One region of the Mesorhizobium sp. B2-6-1 genome, then DNA from elsewhere that is predicted to be linked to it. Evidence: predicted binding sites of a transcription regulator. Region 1 holds the regulator's gene; each other region holds the start of a gene.

Region 1 (4,515 bases):
ACATGCTGCTGCGCATGGACAGCCGCACGGGAGCCTGACCGATGTCGACGGCCACATCGCTTCACAATCGACGCAAGCGCAGGAATGCCGTGATGATGACGCTATGCGTCACGGCGGCGGGCATCGGCCTGGCCTGGCTGGCGCTCATCCTCGGCGCACTGCTCTATAAGGGCCTGGCGGGTGTTTCGCTCTCTGTGTTCACCGAAATGACACCGCCGCCCGGCGATGCCGGCGGCCTGCTCAATGCCATCTACGGCAGTATCATGATGACAGTCATCGCCGTCATCGTCGGCACGCCGATCGGTGTCCTCGCTGGGACCTACATGGCCGAATATGGCCGCTTCTCGCGCCTCACCACCGTCGTGCGCTTCATCAACGACATCCTGCTGTCGGCACCCTCGATCATCGTCGGCCTGTTCGTCTACGAGCTGCTGGTGCGGCCAATGGGACATTTCTCGGCGATCGCCGGTGCCGTCGCGCTGGCCATCCTGGTCATCCCGGTCGTCGTGCGCACCACCGAGGACATGCTCAACCTCGTGCCGAACGCCCTGCGCGAGGCCGGCGCCGCGATCGGCGCGCCGCGCTGGGTGGTCATCCGCTCGGTCGCCTACCGTGCGGCGCTGTCGGGCATCGTCACCGGCATATTGCTGGCCATCGCCCGGATTTCCGGCGAGACGGCGCCGCTGCTCTTCACGGCGCTCAACAACCAGTTCTGGTCGAGTAATCTCAATGCGCCGATGGCCAGCCTGCCCGTCACCATCTTCCAGTTCGCTCTCAGCCCCTACGAGGAATGGCAGCAGCTGGCGTGGACCGGCGCACTCATAATCACCCTTACGGTTCTCGGGCTGAGTATCTTCGCCCGCAGCCTTACCGGACGCAGAGAGGACAGATGAAACCGATGTTGTCCACCGAATTGAACACGCCCGAAGTCGCGGTCGAGAAAGCCAAGATCGAGGTCAAGAATCTCAATTTCTACTATGGCCAGTCGAAGGCGCTGAAGGATATCAGCCTGTCGCTGCCCGAGCGCAGCGTCACCGCCTTCATCGGGCCTTCGGGCTGCGGGAAGTCGACGCTGCTGCGCGTCTTCAACCGTATCTACGAGCTCTACCCGAGGCAGAGCGCCGAGGGCCAGGTGCTGCTCGACGGCCAGAATATCCTCGACCGCTCGCAGGACCTCAACCTGCTCAGGACCAAGATCGGCATGGTGTTCCAGAAGCCGACGCCGTTCCCGATGTCGATCTACGAGAACATCGCCTTCGGCGTCAGGCTCTATGAGAAGCTCAGCAAGGCGGAGATGGACGGCCGTGTCGAGCAGGCGCTGAAGCGCGCGGCACTGTGGAGCGAGGTCAAGGACAAGCTCAACGCCAGCGGCCTCAGCCTTTCGGGCGGCCAGCAGCAGCGCCTCTGCATCGCCCGCACGGTGGCGGTGAAGCCGGAGGTCATCCTGCTCGACGAGCCTGCCTCGGCGCTCGATCCGCTGTCGACCGCCAAGATCGAGGAGCTGATCGACGAGTTGCAGGCCGATTATACGATCGTCATCGTCACCCACAACATGCAGCAGGCGGCGCGCGTGTCGAAGCAGACCGCCTTCATGTATCTGGGCGAGCTGGTCGAGTTCGACCGCACCGAGAAGATCTTCACGTCGCCCCGCGAGAAGCGCACGCAGGACTATATCACCGGCCGCTTCGGCTGATCCCAGGCATACGAGGACCAAGATCATGGCCGAACACACAGTCGCAGCCTTTGACGAAGATCTCGGACAGATCAGCAGGCTGATCCGCGACATGGGCGATCTCGCCTCATCGATGGTCGGCGGCGCGACCAAGGCGCTCCTGAATTCCGACAACGCGCTCGCCCAGCGCGTCGTCTCCGACGACGCGATCATGGATGCGCGCCAGCGCGAACTCGACGACCGCGCCATCACCCTGATCGCCAAGCGGCAGCCCATGGCGGACGATCTGCGCCATGTCGTCGGCTCGATCCGCATGGCGGGCGATCTCGAACGCATCGGCGATCTCGCCAAGAACATCGCCAAGCGCGTCGGCACCGTCGGCCTTGCCGCCACGCCGCGCGACCTGTCGCACTCCATCGACGCCATGGCGCAGCTTGTGCTGATCCAGGTCCAAGGTGTGATCGAGGAGTATGCGGCGCGCGATGCCGCGGCACTTGCCAAGCTGCGCGCCGACGATGAACGCATCGACGTCAAATACACGTCGGTCTTCCGCGAGCTGCTGACCTACATGATGGAGGATCCGCGCAACATCACCGCCTGCACGCATCTTTTGTTCTGCGCCAAGAATCTCGAGCGCATCGGCGATCACGTGACCAACATTGCCGAAAATGCCTATTATGTGCTGACCGGCACGCAATTGCCCGCCAATCGCCCGAAGCAGGACGAGACGGCGATGTCGGCGCCAGCGGCTTGACGGCAGGGGTGACCAGTCGATGATCGCGCCACGCATCATGGTGGTGGAGGACGAGGAGCCGCTGGGTGTGCTGCTCCGTTACAATCTGGAATCGGAGGGTTATCAGGTAGAGGTGGTGACGCGCGGCGACGAAGCCGAGATCCGCTTGCATGAGAATGTCCCTGACCTTCTTGTGCTCGACTGGATGGTGCCGGCGGTGTCCGGCATCGAGCTCTGCCGCCGTCTCCGCATGCGGCCCGATACCGAGCGGCTGCCGATCATCATGCTGACGGCGCGCGGCGAGGAAAGCGACCGGGTGCGCGGTCTCTCCACCGGCGCCGACGACTATCTGGTCAAGCCGTTCTCAACGCCGGAATTCATGGCACGCGTCAAGGCGCTGCTGCGCCGCGCCAAGCCCGAAGTTCTGTCCAGCGTGCTCAAGGTCGGCGACATCGTGCTCGACCGTGAATCGCACCGGGTCTACCGCAAGAAAAGCGAGATCCGGCTCGGGCCGACCGAGTTCCGCCTGCTCGAATTCATGATGCGACATCCCGGCCGCGTGTTCTCGCGCAGCCAACTGCTCGACAATGTCTGGGGCGAAACGATCTATATCGACGAGCGCACCGTGGACGTGCATGTCGGCCGGCTGCGCAAGGCGGTCAACAACGGCCGCATGCCTGACGTGATCCGCACCATTCGGGGCGCGGGGTACGCGATCCGCGAAGACTAGGGATATGTCACGCAACGTTCTCGCCTATGCCTGATTTCGCCTGTGCCCCCGGCGCGAAAATTTCCTGGTCGACGAAGGTTAGCGCGCGCATGGCGCAGCCCTCGCGGATCAGCGGCAGTTCGTTCGGCTCGGTGTCGAAGGAAATCGATTTCGAGTGCTGGCCGCCGGCGGTCTGGGCAATGGCCTCGCGCAGAGCCGGCTCGATCAGGTCGAAGGCGGCGGCGCTGACGCCGACCATGGCGACCGGCGCCGGATCGATCAGGGCGAACAGGCTGCCAAGGCCGTAACCCAGCGCCTCGCCGGCCTTGCGGTAGGCTTCGCGCTCCGGCCCGTCCTTTTCGCGCGCCGAGGCCGCCAGGGTGCGCATGTCGGCGTCGCTGACGTCGACGGGCTGGGTGTCCTCGCCAAGCTGCCTCGCGTTGCGCCAAATGGCATAGTTGCCGGCATAGGCCTCGACGCAGCCGCGCCGCCCGCAGCGGCAGAGCGCCCCGCCGGGGCGATGGATCATGTGGCCGAACTCGCCTCCGGATGAATGGGTGCCGGTGAACAGTTCACCCTTCAGCACCAAGCCCATGCCGATGCCGTGCGACAAAAGTATGGCGATGAAGTCGTCGCGGTAGCGCTGGGGATCGCGCCAGCGCAGCGCCACCGCCATCATGTTGCAATCGTTCTCCATGGTGGCGGGAATGCCGAACTCGGCCTCCAGTATGTCGGCGAAGGCGATGTCGGTCTGCGGCGTGATCGGCGACCACAGCATGGCGCGCGCATCCGTGTCGGTGATGCCCTGGATCGCCAGCGCGATACGGGCGATGCTGCCGACGTCGAGGTCGGGATCCTCGAACCGCCGCCTGACGATGGCCACGCATTCGCCGATCAGCGCCTCGCGCGACAGGGTCAGCGTGTCCAGCCGGCGCTGCTCCTCAGATATCACCTGGCCGGCATAGTCGATGACTGCGACGGAGAGGAAATTCAGCGACAGCACAACGGTCATCACCGCCGCGGCTTCAGGGTTGAGGCTGAGGCCGACCTGCGGCCGACCGCGTTTCAGCGCACCGGCCTCGCTCGGCTTGCTCTGCGCCAGGATGCCTTCGCCAATCAGGTCGGAGGAGATCGCCGATATGGTGGAATGGCTGAGCCCGGTGGTCGCGGCAATCTCGGTGCGCGAGGGCTGCCCGGCACGGCGCACGGCCGCGATCACCATCGCCCGGTTGCGTCGGCGCAAATCGTCGTGGCGGATTCCGACCGACATGTTTCTCGCATCCTCCCCGTCGCCGCGTTCTCTCCCCAGGATCCCGACGACCGTCAAATACTGGCAGAACCGGCCTTGGCTGTCATTATTTATTCCGGAGCTCGAAAAAAATTCACGAGGACATCAAAATA
Region 2 (4,515 bases), on a different contig from region 1:
TGTCGGCGGTGGCCTTCGCAGCCGATGTCTCCACCATCATGCGGGCCAAGAGCAACCTGCAGAATGCGCTCGACGCGGCAAATCTCGCCTCCTCGCATCTCGGCGATCTGGACATCACCCGCACCGACGCCTTCAACCGCTATTTCCAGGCCAACGTAGCCGGACATGGCGAACTCACAAATGCGCGGGCCACGTTGACGGTCGACAGGGGCGTCAACTTCGTCAAGACGAAGGCCGTCGCCTCGGCTGACGTCGATTTGAACTTCGCCTTCCTGCTCGGTGAGAGCAGGCACATCGTGGTCGATGCCTCGGCGGTCGAATCGAACAACCAGCTCGAAGTCGTGCTGGTTCTGGACAACACCGGCTCGATGGCCGGCGCCAAAATTGCTGCCCTCAAGACAGCGACGGACAATCTGCTCAAATATCTGGAAGCGGCGCAATCACCGACGCGCAAGGTCCGCGTGGCGCTGGTACCCTTCGTCACGGCTGTCAATGTCAACGGCGACGGGTTCGACCCGTCCTGGATCGACATGGACGGCAAGTCATCCACCAATGGAATCAATTTCCCCGTCATCAACGACAAGCGTCCCAATCATATGGCGCTGTTCAGGCAGTTGATGAAAGATCCGGCCTCTGCCGCCAAATTGACGGGGTGGAAGGACGGCAAGGGGGAGGATACGGGTTGGAAAGGCTGCGTCGAGGCGCGGCCTGGTGTCCTTAATATCGCCGATACGCCGCCTGATCCACGTTACCCTGACACTCTGTTCGTGCCTTATTTCGCGCCGGACAGTCCGGGAAAGGGGACGAGACCTTCCAGCGGCTATTCAAACGATGCCTATCACTACAACAATTCCTTTATCGACGACGCCCCTGATGAGGCCAAACTTGCTCGGAATGGCGGACTGAATATTCTCGGAATAGATCTGAGCGGCTTGCTCGGAAGTGCTGCCGGGCTTTTGCGGGGTGATCTTGAAACAGTCGCCAAATATGTGGCGCCGCAGAACACCGCCATTGCCACCGCGGTCACAAACGATCCAAACGCCTTGCAATTGACGGTGGGGCCAAACCGGTCCTGTCCCTCGCCAATCGTCCCCTTGACCGAAGACTTTACAAAACTTCGCAACGAGGCCGCCAAGATGCTTGCATGGGCGGGGTCCGGCACCAATGTTTCCGAGGGCCTGGCCTGGGGCCAGCGAGTGTTGTCGCCGAGTGCGCCATATGCCGAGGGGACGCCTTGGAAGACGCCTGGGGTGAGCAAGATCGTCATGTTGCTCACCGACGGCGAGAATGTCGTCTACGGCGCCAGCAACGAGACGACCAAGTCCGACTATACGTCCTATGGTTTTCTCGCGGGCTCAGCCTATGGCGCTGCCGGTCGGCTTGGATCGGACAATCAGACCACCGCCGCGCGCAATGTCGACGGATGGACCAAAAGCGTCTGCACGCAGCTGAAGAAGCAGGGCGCCGAAATCTACACGATGGTGCTGCAATCCGACACCGCCGCCAACCGCACGCTCTACAGCGCGTGCGCCTCGGATCCCAGCGACTACTATGCCGTCAACGATCCAAACAAATTGCCGAACGTGTTCCAGCAGATCGCCAACAAATTCTCGAAATTGCAACTGACGAATTGAACGCTCGACCCCGCTGGGCGGCATCCTGGAAGGATGCCGCGAATTTCAGCTCATATGGGCGACGACCTTGTCCACCGTTTCGGGGAAGAAGTCGGGCGCCGCGTGGCGTTTGCCGAACATCATGTCGTATTGCAGCAGCCGGAAGTCGCGGATCGCCGGGTCGATCTGCTTTTGCCGCGCCCAATCGGGCGTGGCTTCTCCCGCCGGCGTCAGCAGCAGATTGCGGTCGACCACGCGGTAGCGTTCGCGCATCTCGCCCAGGAAGCCGGTATAGTAGGGGTGGGTGATGCCGGCCGTTTTCAGGATGTGATAGGGCAGGAAGGCGGGGCTGACGGCGCCCATGTCCTTGGCAGGGCCTGTGCGGTTCGACCAGATGACCAGTGGCGTCTGATGATGCTCCAGCGCCGCCTCGGCGGAAGCCTCCTTGCGCGGCGCGACATTGTCCTTCATGAACCCGGTCTCTACATAGACCGGCCCAAGCGGCGGCAGATGGTCGCCGAAGAAGGCGATGACGGTGGGGCGAGAGCGTTTCTTTGCCCATTCGACCAGGCGTTCGAGACCGCGGTCCGCGTCGGCCGAGCCCTCGGTGTAACTCAGCAGCGATTCACGCGCCCATTGGCTGATCGGGGCCTGCACGGTGTGGGTCGGATTATAGTAGCGGTTCGGCTCGTAAGGGCCGTGGTTCTGCAGGCTGACGGCAAAGAAGAACACCGGGGCATCGCTGGCATCGGCCTCGCTGATGATCTCGTCCGTCATCGCCGCGTCGGATGCCAGCGGCCCGCGCTTTTGCATCGGCGGCAGCGTCTCTTCCGATCTGAAGTCGTCGAAGCCGAAATCGGCATAGACCGCGCCGCGGTTCCAGAACCAGTTGGTGCCCGGATGGATGGCGCGCGCCCTGTAGCCCTCCCTCTTCAGGAAGGTCGCCAGCGACGGCGTCGGCGTGCGCACATATTGCTGGTAGGGGATGCTGCCGGCCGGCAGGAAGGCGTTGGAGAAGCCGGTCAGTGCCTCGAACTCGATATTGGCGGTCATGCCGCCGAATTCGGGTGAGAACATGGAGCCCGAACGCAGCGCCCGCACATTGGGGATCGGATCGGGCGTGATGGTGACCCCGGGCAGCTTGGTCGGATCCCAGAAGGATTCGCTCATGACGACGATGATGTCGGGCTTTTCCTGGGGCACCGAGGCGGTCACCTGCGGCCTGTCGATGGCCGCGATCGCCTTTTCCGAATAGCCTGGCGGCGCCGAGACATGCGCCATCGGCACGTTGAGCGCGAAGGCGAGCGCAAAGCCGTTGGAGGCGTAATTTTCCTTCTGGTCCCACATAATCGGGATGATCTGCAGCCGGTCCCGGGTCCAGGAGAAGGTGGCATAGTCCATGATCGAGACGAAGAAGGCGAGCAGCGGCACCGCCAGCGTCAGCCGGGCGAGACGGCCCTTGCGGCTGAGTATGGGCACCTTTCGACGCCAGACCCGCCAGCCATAGATGAGCAGCGACAGGCCGGCGACGATGCCGACAATCATGGCAAGGGCAGTCATCGGGCGGTCACGCACCAGAAGCGGCAGCAGCGCCACGATCTGGCGGGAGTAGAGGAAATCGGTCGGGTAGAGGGGATCGCCGAGATAATGCGATTTCTGGTGACCGATGAAAGCCAGCGAGAGCGTCAGCGGCGCGACGATCATCAGGCTTTGATAGCTGCGGCCGAAAACGGCATCGAGGCCGACCAGAACCAGTGCGAACACCACGATCGTGGTCCAGCCCGGCTTGAGCGGCTGCAGGAAGAAGGAAACCGTGCCGGCGAAGTCGCCGCGCACGATCAATTCGATGGCGAACACCAGGACGGCCGCGATCAGCAGGCTGGTCAGCCCATAGCGTATGGTCGGCCACTTCCGTCCCGGCAGGTAGCCGGTGGAAGGATCGTCTTCCAGAAACTGTGGCGCGGCTTTGCCTGCGCCTTTCGAAATCCTAGCCACTTTAACTTCCCCACCCAGCGACAGACCCGTCACTCGATTGTCATGGAATTGTCACGCAAAGCTAGCGCCTGTGGCGGAAATAAGAGGAGCCAGCAAACGATTCGTGAGCGGTTTTCATCAGGAGTGATCAAGTAAAGCTTCTACCACCACGGGGAGGCTTGTATGTCCCGGCTGGCTTCCCATATGGCGGTTAAACTGGTGGAAGCCAATGAAATCGTTGTCTTTTTTAAAATCTCATTCATATACGGAAGATGTTGAAACATTGGCTACCGCAGGTAGTCCACTAGCCTATTCCTACATCCGCTGGTCATCAGCCATCCAAGGCGATGGGGACTCTTTGCGTCGTCAAAAGCACATGGCTGAAAAGTGGTGCCGGGAAAACGGCATCAGGCTGGCCGATGACAAAATCATGATCGATGCCGGCATCTCGGCATACCGGGGCAAGAACTTGAAGGAAGGTGCCTTGGGCGCATTCGTGGCCGCTGCGAAGGCCGGCAGCATTCTAAAGGGTTCGTTCCTCTTGCTGGAGTCGCTTGATCGCTTAAGCCGCATGCGCACCGTGGAAGTGCTGCGAATCTTCCTCGACATCATCCATGCTGGAATCGTGCTCGTCACGCTCGGGGAAGACGACGAAAAGCGCTTCCGTTGGGAAGACATCAACGAACGAGATTTGGAAGACGCCATCGACGAAATGAAGTCCAGCCATCGCTTCGTCCAGAAGCTTTCGAAACGTGTGAAAGACAGTTGGGTTGGCAGGACCAAGCTGGCACGGGAAACCGGCAAGCCGATCCCCGGCAACCTTCCTGCATGGCTCTACTATGACGCCAACGGGGATTTGCAGATGGATGAAGCCAAGGTGGCAATCGTCCAATGGATATTCGACATGTGCATTTCCGGCCTCGGGCTG
Region 3 (4,515 bases), on a different contig from region 1:
ATGACGAGAAGCGGCGGATGCAGAGCGTCGGCGATTGATCTCGGCGCTGCCCACCCCCTACCTCTCCTTGTGGGGAGGTCGGACCGAAGGTCCGGGTGGGGTCTGGCGCCGCACCCCCACCCCGCTGCTTCGCAGCGACCCTCCCCACAAGGGGGAGGGTGAACAAGAACCGGAGTGACGACTTGAAAGCCAAACTGGGCATGTCCCCCATCGCGTGGTGGAACGACGATCTTGCGGAACTCAGCGACGACGTGTCGTTGGAGGAGTGCCTACGCCAGTCGCGTTCGGCCGGCTTCACCGGCATGGAGATGGGACGGCGCTTTCCCAAGGACCCCAAGGTGATGCTGCCGATCCTGAAGGCGGCTGACGTCACACTGTGCGGCGGCTGGTTCTCGGGCACGCTGGTCGACGAGGAGATGAGCAAGAACAAGGATCGCATCCAGCCGATGATCGACCTGTTCAAGGCGGTCAACGCGCCTTGCATCGTCTATGGCGAGGTTGGCCGTTCGATCCAGGGCGACCGCTCGAAGCCGCTCGCCACCAAGCCGAAACTCTCGAGCGACGAGATGAAGGCCTATGCCAGGCGCCTGACCGAATTCGGCGAATGGTGCGCCGAGCAAGGCATGCCGCTTTCCTATCATCACCATATGGCGGCGGTGGTCGAGACCGAGGCGGAGCTCGACGCCTTCATGCGCCATTCCGGAGCGGGCATTCCGCTGCTGCTTGACGCTGGACATCTGGCCTTTGCCGGCGGCGATGTGCTGCGCGCCATCGACAATCACCACAAGCGCATCAGCCATGTGCATGTGAAGGATGTACGCATGGGCGTGATCGAGAAGCTCGACCGCACGAGGCAGTCCTTCCTCGATGCGGTGGCTCTCGGCGCCTTCACCGTGCCGGGCGACGGCTCGCTGGATTTCGGCGCCATCGTGCAGCGTTTCGCCGACCACGGCTATGAAGGCTGGTTCGTGGTCGAGGCCGAACAGGACCCGAAGAAGAACCCGCCGCTCAAGATGGCGCAGGTGGGCCACAAGGAGTTGATGCGGGTGATGACGGCGGCCGGCTACACGGTCGAGACCCAGGGCTTCCCCGATGTCTGATCGGGTTCTCGCCAGGCCGGGCTTGCTGTAGGTTGCCGCGATGAAAGATTCCGAGCACCCCTTCTTCCGGCCCCTATGGCGGCGTGTCGCCGTCGTCGCGGTCTGCGTCATCTGGTCGATCATCGAATTCGCGAGCGGCACGCCGTTCTGGGGCGTGATCGCGCTGGGCTTCGCCGGCTATGGCGTCTGGCAGTTTTTTTATCTCTACAAGCCGGCCGACGAGAACAAGGCGCCCGCCGAAGTCGAACCGAAGGAGTAACCGGATGTCGAAGCTGCTGGTCAAAGCCGACAAGGGCCATGGCCGTGTCGCGCATGTCACGCCGCAAAGCGCCGGATGGACCTATGTCGGGTTCGACCTGCACCGGCTGGAACCGGGCGAAACGGCTTCGGGAACAACGGACGATCGCGAAGTCTGCCTGGTGTTCGTCACCGGCAAGGGCACGGTCACGGCCGGCGGCAAGGATCTCGGCCTGCTTGGCCAGCGCATGTCGCCCTTCGAAGGCAAACCATGGTCGGTCTATGTGCCGCAGGGATCGGACTGGTCGGTGACGGCTGATAGCGGACTGGAACTGGCGGTCTGCTCGGCGCCGGGATTGAGCGGCGGCCTGCCGGTTCGCGTCATCGGGCCTGACGACCTCGGCCAGGAGGTGCGCGGCAAGGGCACCAATACGCGCTACGTCACCAACATCCTGCCCGAGGGCAAGCCGGCCGATTCGCTGCTGGTGGTCGAGGTCATCACGCCCGGCGGCCATACGTCGAGCTATCCGCCGCACAAGCACGACCAGGACAATCTGCCTAACGAATCCTATCTCGAGGAAACCTATTATCACCGCCTCAACCCGCCGCAGGGCTTTGCTTTCCAGCGGGTCTATACCGACGCCGACAAGGACGGCTCCCGCGCGCTGGACGAGGCGATGGCGATCGAGGACGGCGACGTCGTGCTGGTGCCCAAGGGCTATCACCCCTGCGCGGCTTGCCATGGCTACGACCTCTACTATCTCAACGTCATGGCCGGCCCGAAGCGGACGTGGAAATTCCACAATGCGCCCGAGCACGAATGGCTGATGAAGGCCTGACCGTTGCGCGTTCACGGCTGAACCTGTTGGTCCAGATCAGAAAAATCGTCGGCTAAGGACCGGCGGGGTCGATTTGCCTTCGAAAACCCTTCAAAGCTTCGTCAATCCGTCATGGAAATCACCTATGGCAACGGGCTGACGAGGATTTTCGATGCGCTACGCCATCTACTTCACCCCCCAACAGGACGAAAAATTGGCGCGGATCGCCGCCAACTGGCTGGGCCGTGACCCGTTCGGCGCCGCGACGCGACCGGTGGAGGCGGTGGGCGATTTGTCGGCGGCGGAAGTCGCCTTCCACACCGCATCGGCACGGCGCTATGGTTTTCACGCAACGCTGAAAGCCCCTTTCCGGTTAGCGGCCAACGAAACCGAAGCCTCGTTGCGCGCAGCGCTCGACGCCTTTGCCGAGGCGACGCCCGTTGTGATGATCCCGCGTCTCGTCGTCAGCCAGATCGACGGTTTCTTCGCACTGGTGCCGGAGGCGCCATTGCCTCCGCTCAATCGCTTCGCCGATGACGTGGTGCGCGATTTCGACCGCTTTCGCGCGCCGTTGACGGAGGCCGAGATCGAGCGGCGCAGCCCGGACTCGCTGAAGCCGGGCGAATTCCGCAATCTCTGCCAATGGGGCTATCCTTACGTCTTCGAGAGCTTCCGCTTTCACATGACGCTGTCCGGCAGGGCCGGGCCACAGGAAAGCCTTCGTCTTCGCCTGGCAATCGAGGGCCTGTTCGCCGAGGTGCTGCGCCAGCCGGTTCCGGTGGACGCGCTGACGTTGTTCATCGAGCCCGAACCCGGCGCCCCGTTCATGGTGCTTTCCCAGCACGCGCTCGGGCGCCGTCCGGCCAGAAAAACCGCCTGAAGCAACAAGCCGTAAAGGCGAGAAAAAACCAAGGACTGCCTGAAATGACCGCCGAGACCATTCTGAGCAACGCCCGCATCGTTCTTGCCGACGAGATCATCGAGGGCTCGCTCGTGATGCGTGACGGTCTGATCGCCGACATATCCTCCGGCGCCGTGCGAGCCGGCGAGGACATGGCTGGCGACTTCATCATTCCGGGGCTGGTCGAGCTTCACACCGATCATCTCGAAGGCCATTATGCGCCGCGGCCGAAGGTGCGGTGGAACCCGATCGCCGCCGTGCTCGCCCATGACGCGCAAGTGGCGACCGCCGGCATTACCACCGTGCTCGACGCCTTGCGTGTCGGCATGGACCAGGATGCCGATCTCAACGCCACCGATATCCGCAAGCTCGCCGACGCGATCGAGGACAGCGTGCGGATGGATCGATTGCGGGCCGACCATTTCATCCATCTGCGCTGCGAGGTCTCGGCGCCGGATTGCCTCAGGGCCTTCGCCAATTTCGAGACCGACGAACGGGTGAAGCTCGCCTCGCTGATGGACCATGCGCCGGGCCAGCGCCAGTTCGTCAACCTCGAAACCTATGCCTACTACTATCAACGCAAGCTGAAGCTGACCGATCGCGATTTCCAGAAATTCTGCGAGAAGCGGATGGGCGAATCGGCACGGAATTCGGCCCCGAACCGCGTCTTCATCGCCGCCGCCTGCCACGAGCGCGGCATCGTGCTTGCGAGCCATGACGATGCGACGACGGGCCATGTCGACGAAGCCATCGAGCAAGGCGTGCGCGTTGCCGAATTCCCAACCACCGAGGAAGCCGCCAGGGCTTCGAAGGATGCAGGGCTCGGCGTGCTGATGGGCGCGCCCAATGTCATGCGGGGCGCCTCGCATTCGGGCAACGTCTCGGCGCGCACGCTGGCCAGCGACGGCCTGCTCGACATATTGTCGTCCGACTACATCCCCTTCAGCCTGATCCAGTCCGCCTTCTTTCTCGGCGACGTCGTCGATAGCATTTCCCTGCCGCAGGCGGTGGCAATGGTGTCCAAGAACCCGGCCGAGGCCGTCGGTCTTTCCGATCGCGGCGTCATCGAAGAGGGCCGCCGGGCCGACCTGGTGCGCGTGCGCCTCGACGACCACGTTCCGGTGGTGCGCACGGTCTGGCGGCAGGGGCGGCGGGTCGCGTGATGGCTTCGGCATTGATCGAGCGTGAACTGTCGGCCGAGGCGTTTCCGATACGCGACGGCGTCTTCGTTGCCGTGGTGGGCCCGAGCGGCGCCGGCAAGGATACGATCATCGGCCATGCCAAGGCGCTTTTCGCCGACGAGCCGCGGCTGGAGTTCGTGCGCCGCGTCATCACCAGACCGAGCGACACGGCAAGCGAGGATCACGACACGCTGGCGGATGCCGCCTTCATCGAAGCCGAAGCCGACGGCGCCTTCGCCGTCTCCTGGGAGGCGCACGGCCTGCGCTACGGCCTGCCG
Region 4 (4,515 bases), on a different contig from region 1:
ATGAACCGACAGGCGGCCTCGACGTCTCGGTGCAGGCGCGCCTGCTCGATCTCTTGCGCGGCCTCGTCACCGATCTCGGCCTCGCCGCCATCGTCGTCACCCACGACCTCGCGGTGGCGCGGCTTTTGTCCCAGCGCATGATAGTGATGAAAGACGGCCGCGTCGTCGAAAGCGGCCTCACCGACCGTGTGCTCGACGACCCGCGCGCGCCGTACACGCAATTGCTTGTTTCCTCGATTCTGCAGGTTTGACGATGGCGCCAAGTCACCCCCCTCTGTCCTGCCCGCAAACGAATAACGATTGGAGTACCTTCTGATGCCGACGCCTCTCGTTGTCTCCGATCTCGCCAAGAGCTTCACCATGCATCTGCGCGACGGCATCAAACTGCCTGTCGTCGCCGGTGTCTCCTTCTCGATCCGCGCCGGTGAATGCACCGTGCTCGGCGGCCCGTCCGGGGCCGGCAAGAGCTCGATCCTGAAGATGCTCTACGGCAATTACGCCGTCGACGAAGGCCAGATCATCGTCACGCACGAAGACGGGCTCATCGATCTCGCCAGCGCCAGCCCACGCACCGTGCTTGCCGTGCGCCGCCAGACCATCGGCTATGTCAGCCAGTTCCTGCGCACCGTGCCGCGCGTACCGGCGCTCGACGTCGTCGCCGAGCCGCTGGTGGAGCGCGGCGAGGATCGCGAAGCAGCAAGAAGCAAGGCGCGCGCCTTGCTGGCGCGGCTCAACCTGCCGGAAAAACTCTGGGCATTGCCGCCGGCGACCTTCTCCGGCGGCGAGCAGCAGCGCGTCAACATCGCGCGCGGCTTCATCACCGGGCACCCGATCCTGCTGCTCGACGAGCCGACCGCTTCGCTCGACGCCAGGAACCGCGATGTGGTGATCGAACTCATCGCCGCCAAGAAGGCGGCAGGCGTCGCCCTGCTCGGCATCTTCCACGACCATGATGTGCGCGAAGCGGTGGCCGACCGCATCATCGACGTCACCGCCTTCGCCCCGGGAAAGCTCGCCGCATGACTAAAAAACTGTCGGAAACGCCGCTGGTCCATCGGACGGCGGATGTGGAGAATTCGACGCTTGGCCGGTGGACCGAAATCGCCGACCGCTGTCGGGTTTCGGAAAGCGAACTCGGCGACTATTCCTACATGATGCAGGACTGCGCCGTCTGGTGTGCGACGATCGGCAAATTCTCCAACATCGCGGCAAGCGTGCGCATCAACGCCACCAACCACCCGACCTGGCGACCGACGCTGCACCACTTCACCTACCGCGCATCGGACTATTGGGACGATGCCGAACACGAGAGCGAATTTTTCGCTGAGCGCCGCGCCAGGCGCGTCACAATCGGCCACGACACATGGCTTGGCCATGGCTCGACAGTCCTGCCCGGCATCACCGTCGGCGATGGCGCCGCCGTCGGCGCCGGAGCGGTGGTATCGAAGGATGTCGCTCCCTACACCATCGTCGCCGGCGTGCCGGCAAAGCCGGTCCGCGAGCGCTTCGACCGCCGCACCGCCGAGCGCTACCAGGCGCTTGCCTGGTGGGATTGGGACCATGCGAGGCTGCGCGCCGCACTCGACGATTTCCGTCAGCTCGAGGCCGAAGCTTTCCTGGAAAAATACGGTGGATGACGGTGGTGAATGGAATAGGGCTGCTCACTATTCGCATCCCTTACATAGAGTTCGGGCAGGGGGCTGTCTTCTCGAGCCGCCTGCCTTCCGCAGCTTCAGGGACATGGAAGCACTTCGAGGAACTGATTGGTCCTGGCCTGATCGCGCACGACACGGCTGTGGGTGGTAACAAAACTGACATCAATCCGACACCGCAGGTTCATGGCGCTGCGCTAGCGAGGGTCAACAGGACCTTCAACCGCGACTGGACGGGAACGCACCATGTCAGCCACGCTCGAAATCCGCGGCGTCACCCGACGATTTGGCAAGAACACCGCCGTTAACGATGTCAGCATCTCGATCCCGCAGGGTCAGATGGTCGGCGTCATCGGCCGTTCCGGCGCCGGCAAGTCGACCCTTCTGCGTATGATCAACCGCCTCATCGATCCCAGCCATGGATCGATTTTCTTCGACGGAGCCGAGGTCTCGCAATTGCGCGGTTCGCCGCTCAGGCGCTGGCAGCGCGACTGCGCCATGATCTTCCAGCAATTCAACCTTGTGCCGCGCCTCGACGTGCTGACCAATGTGCTGCTCGGCCGGCTGAACCATCGTCCGACCCTGTCGAACCTTTTCGGCATGTTCTCGCGAACCGAATGTGCGCAGGCGGTCGCGGCCCTCGAGCGGCTCGACATCGCCCGTACCGCGCTGCAGCCCGCCGGCACCTTGTCGGGCGGCCAGCAGCAGCGTGTCGCCATTGCCCGCGCCATGATGCAGCAGCCCCGGGTGATCCTGGCCGACGAACCGATCGCTTCGCTCGACCCGCTCAACGCCAAGGTGGTGATGGATTCGCTGCAGGACATCAATTTGCGCGAAGGCATCACCGTGGTCACCAACCTGCACACGCTGGACACCGCCCGTACCTATTGCAACCGCATCATCGGCATGGCCGCGGGCAAGGTCGTGTTCGACGGGCCGCCGGAGGAGCTTAACCGCGAGGCCGTCCGTCTCGTCTATGGCGCCGACAGCAATGGCGGCGAAATCTCCGAGGCCATCACCTCGACCAGCGTTGCCTTCAAGCAAAAAATCGCCGCATCCGCCGGACCGCTCGAACCCGCGTTCCCGGGTTACTGAGAGCGACCTGGATCGCCAGCCCGCGTCAGGGCACCCGTCAAAATCACCAACGCCGCCGGCGCGGGGCCGGAACCTACAGGAGAGAAATCAGATGTTCAGGAAAATGGTTTTCAGCGCCGTTTCGGTGCTTGCAATGGCCACCGGCGCGGCGCATGCCGCCGATATGAAGGAATTCCGCGTCGGCATCCTCGGCGGCGAGAACGAAACCGACCGGCTGCGCAACTACCAGTGCCTGGCCGATCACCTGAAGGCCGAATTCGGCTTCGAGAAGGTCTCGCTGTTCCCGGCCGCCGACTATGACGGCGTCATCCAGGGACTTCTCGGCGGCACGCTCGACTTCGCCGAACTCGGCGCTTCCGGCTACGCCAGCGTCGTCCTCAAGGATCCCAAGGCGGTAACCCCGATTCTCACCACCCAGCAGACCGACGGCGCGACCGGCTACTATTCGATCGGCCTGGCGCTGAAGTCCTCCGGCATCACCGACATCAAGTCGGCCAAGGGCAAGAAGCTCGGTTACGCCGATCCGGATTCGACCTCCGGCTACCTGATCCCGCTGACGCAGATTCCGAAGGACACGGGCGCGTCGAACGAGACCTTCTTCGCCTCGACCCAGTTCAATGGCGGCCATGAGAACAATGTGCTCGCCGTGCGTGACGGCAAGGTCGACGTGGCGGTGGACGATTCCTCCGGCATCGGCGACTTCAAGGACGGCTACACCTCCGGCACCTTCCACAAGGAAGTCGCCAAGGGCGCCGTCGACCCCAACGACTTCGTCGAGGTCTGGCGCTCGGGCCTGATCCCGAACGGTCCGCTGGTCGTGCGCACGGCGCTCGGCGACGAGATGACGGCCAAGCTGGCGGCCTTCTTCACCGACCTGCCCAAGAAGGACAAGGCTTGCTTCGAAGGCGTCGAAGGCGGTGATTTTACCGGCTACGTTCCGGTGAAGGCGGATTTCTATAACGTCATCGTCGAAGCCCGTAAGGCAGCCATCGGCGGCTAAAGGCAGAAGTCAGGAAGGGCGGCGTCGAGAAAACGCCGCCCTTCTTGCATCTCCGACCATGACCCTTTCCCTGACAGCTCCTTCCGGCGCCACGCACCAGATGGCCGACGCCTGGCGTCGCCAGACCTCCTTGCGCCGGCTCTACACCGCCATCGGCGTCGGCCTGCTGTTGGTCGCACTCGGCGGCACCATGTGGTTCGCCGACGATGCCAATGCCGGACACTTCTTCGACCGGCTTCCGCACATACTGGATTTCCTGAGCTGGCTCGTTCCCAAGGACTGGAACGATGTCTGGCGGGCGCTGTTCGACATCGCCTCCCCGCATGACACCGGCACGCAGGAATTCAACTTTCCGCTCGGCCGCGCCTATGTCTGGGGCGGCTTCTACATCCCCGAATATTTCGAGCTGATGCTGACCACGCTTAACGTGGCGCTGGTCTCGACATCTATCGGTTTCGTCTTCGCCGTGCCGTTCTCCTTCATCGCGGCGCGCAACCTGACGCCGCATCCGCTGCTGCGGCTTGTCGTCAAGCGCTTCATGGAACTGCTGCGGGCCTTTCCCGAGATCGTCATCGCCGGCCTGTTCGCGGCCATCGTTTCGATAGGTCCGATCGCCGCCATCATCGCCATCGGTCTGCATTCGATCGGCGCGTTGGGCAAGCTGTTCTATGAGATCAACGAGAACATCGACATGCGCGCCGAGGAAGGCCTGCGGGCCGTCGGCGCCACCTGGTTCGAACGGGTACGCTTTGCCGGCCTGCCGCAGGT

Evidence for each region. Region 1 encodes PhoB, which activates phosphate uptake and scavenging genes when phosphate is short. Its sites were predicted from a motif close to TGTCATNNANCTGTCAT; they were not measured.
Region 2: the regulator PhoB is predicted to act here: its motif matches at 3,647-3,663, upstream of FJ443_RS25490 (LTA synthase family protein).
Region 3: the regulator PhoB is predicted to act here: its motif matches at 2,273-2,289, upstream of FJ443_RS00545 (DUF1045 domain-containing protein).
Region 4: the regulator PhoB is predicted to act here: its motif matches at 1,813-1,829, upstream of phnC (phosphonate ABC transporter ATP-binding protein).

The regions. Positions count from the first base shown of each region.
Region 1 is NZ_VFUH01000019.1:8,954-13,468, forward strand. Features, by position in the region: gene pstC (phosphate ABC transporter permease subunit PstC) at 1-38, shown strand, start outside; gene pstA (phosphate ABC transporter permease PstA) at 42-893, shown strand; gene pstB (phosphate ABC transporter ATP-binding protein PstB) at 890-1,693, shown strand; gene phoU (phosphate signaling complex protein PhoU) at 1,719-2,426, shown strand; gene phoB (phosphate regulon transcriptional regulator PhoB) at 2,446-3,135, shown strand; gene FJ443_RS27840 (ROK family protein) at 3,143-4,384, opposite strand.
Region 2 is NZ_VFUH01000015.1:46,511-51,025, reverse strand. Features, by position in the region: gene FJ443_RS25495 (pilus assembly protein) at 1-1,634, shown strand, start outside; gene FJ443_RS25490 (LTA synthase family protein) at 1,680-3,608, opposite strand; gene FJ443_RS25485 (recombinase family protein) at 3,817-4,515, shown strand, end outside.
Region 3 is NZ_VFUH01000001.1:104,237-108,751, forward strand. Features, by position in the region: gene iolD (3D-(3,5/4)-trihydroxycyclohexane-1,2-dione acylhydrolase (decyclizing)) at 1-38, shown strand, start outside; gene iolE (myo-inosose-2 dehydratase) at 183-1,100, shown strand; gene FJ443_RS00535 (DUF3329 domain-containing protein) at 1,141-1,359, shown strand; gene iolB (5-deoxy-glucuronate isomerase) at 1,364-2,176, shown strand; gene FJ443_RS00545 (DUF1045 domain-containing protein) at 2,328-3,035, shown strand; gene FJ443_RS00550 (alpha-D-ribose 1-methylphosphonate 5-triphosphate diphosphatase) at 3,080-4,219, shown strand; gene phnN (phosphonate metabolism protein/1,5-bisphosphokinase (PRPP-forming) PhnN) at 4,216-4,515, shown strand, end outside.
Region 4 is NZ_VFUH01000007.1:193,296-197,810, reverse strand. Features, by position in the region: gene phnK (phosphonate C-P lyase system protein PhnK) at 1-251, shown strand, start outside; gene phnL (phosphonate C-P lyase system protein PhnL) at 316-1,023, shown strand; gene FJ443_RS16745 (DapH/DapD/GlmU-related protein) at 1,020-1,637, shown strand; gene phnC (phosphonate ABC transporter ATP-binding protein) at 1,899-2,747, shown strand; gene phnD (phosphonate ABC transporter substrate-binding protein) at 2,839-3,747, shown strand; gene phnE (phosphonate ABC transporter, permease protein PhnE) at 3,806-4,515, shown strand, end outside.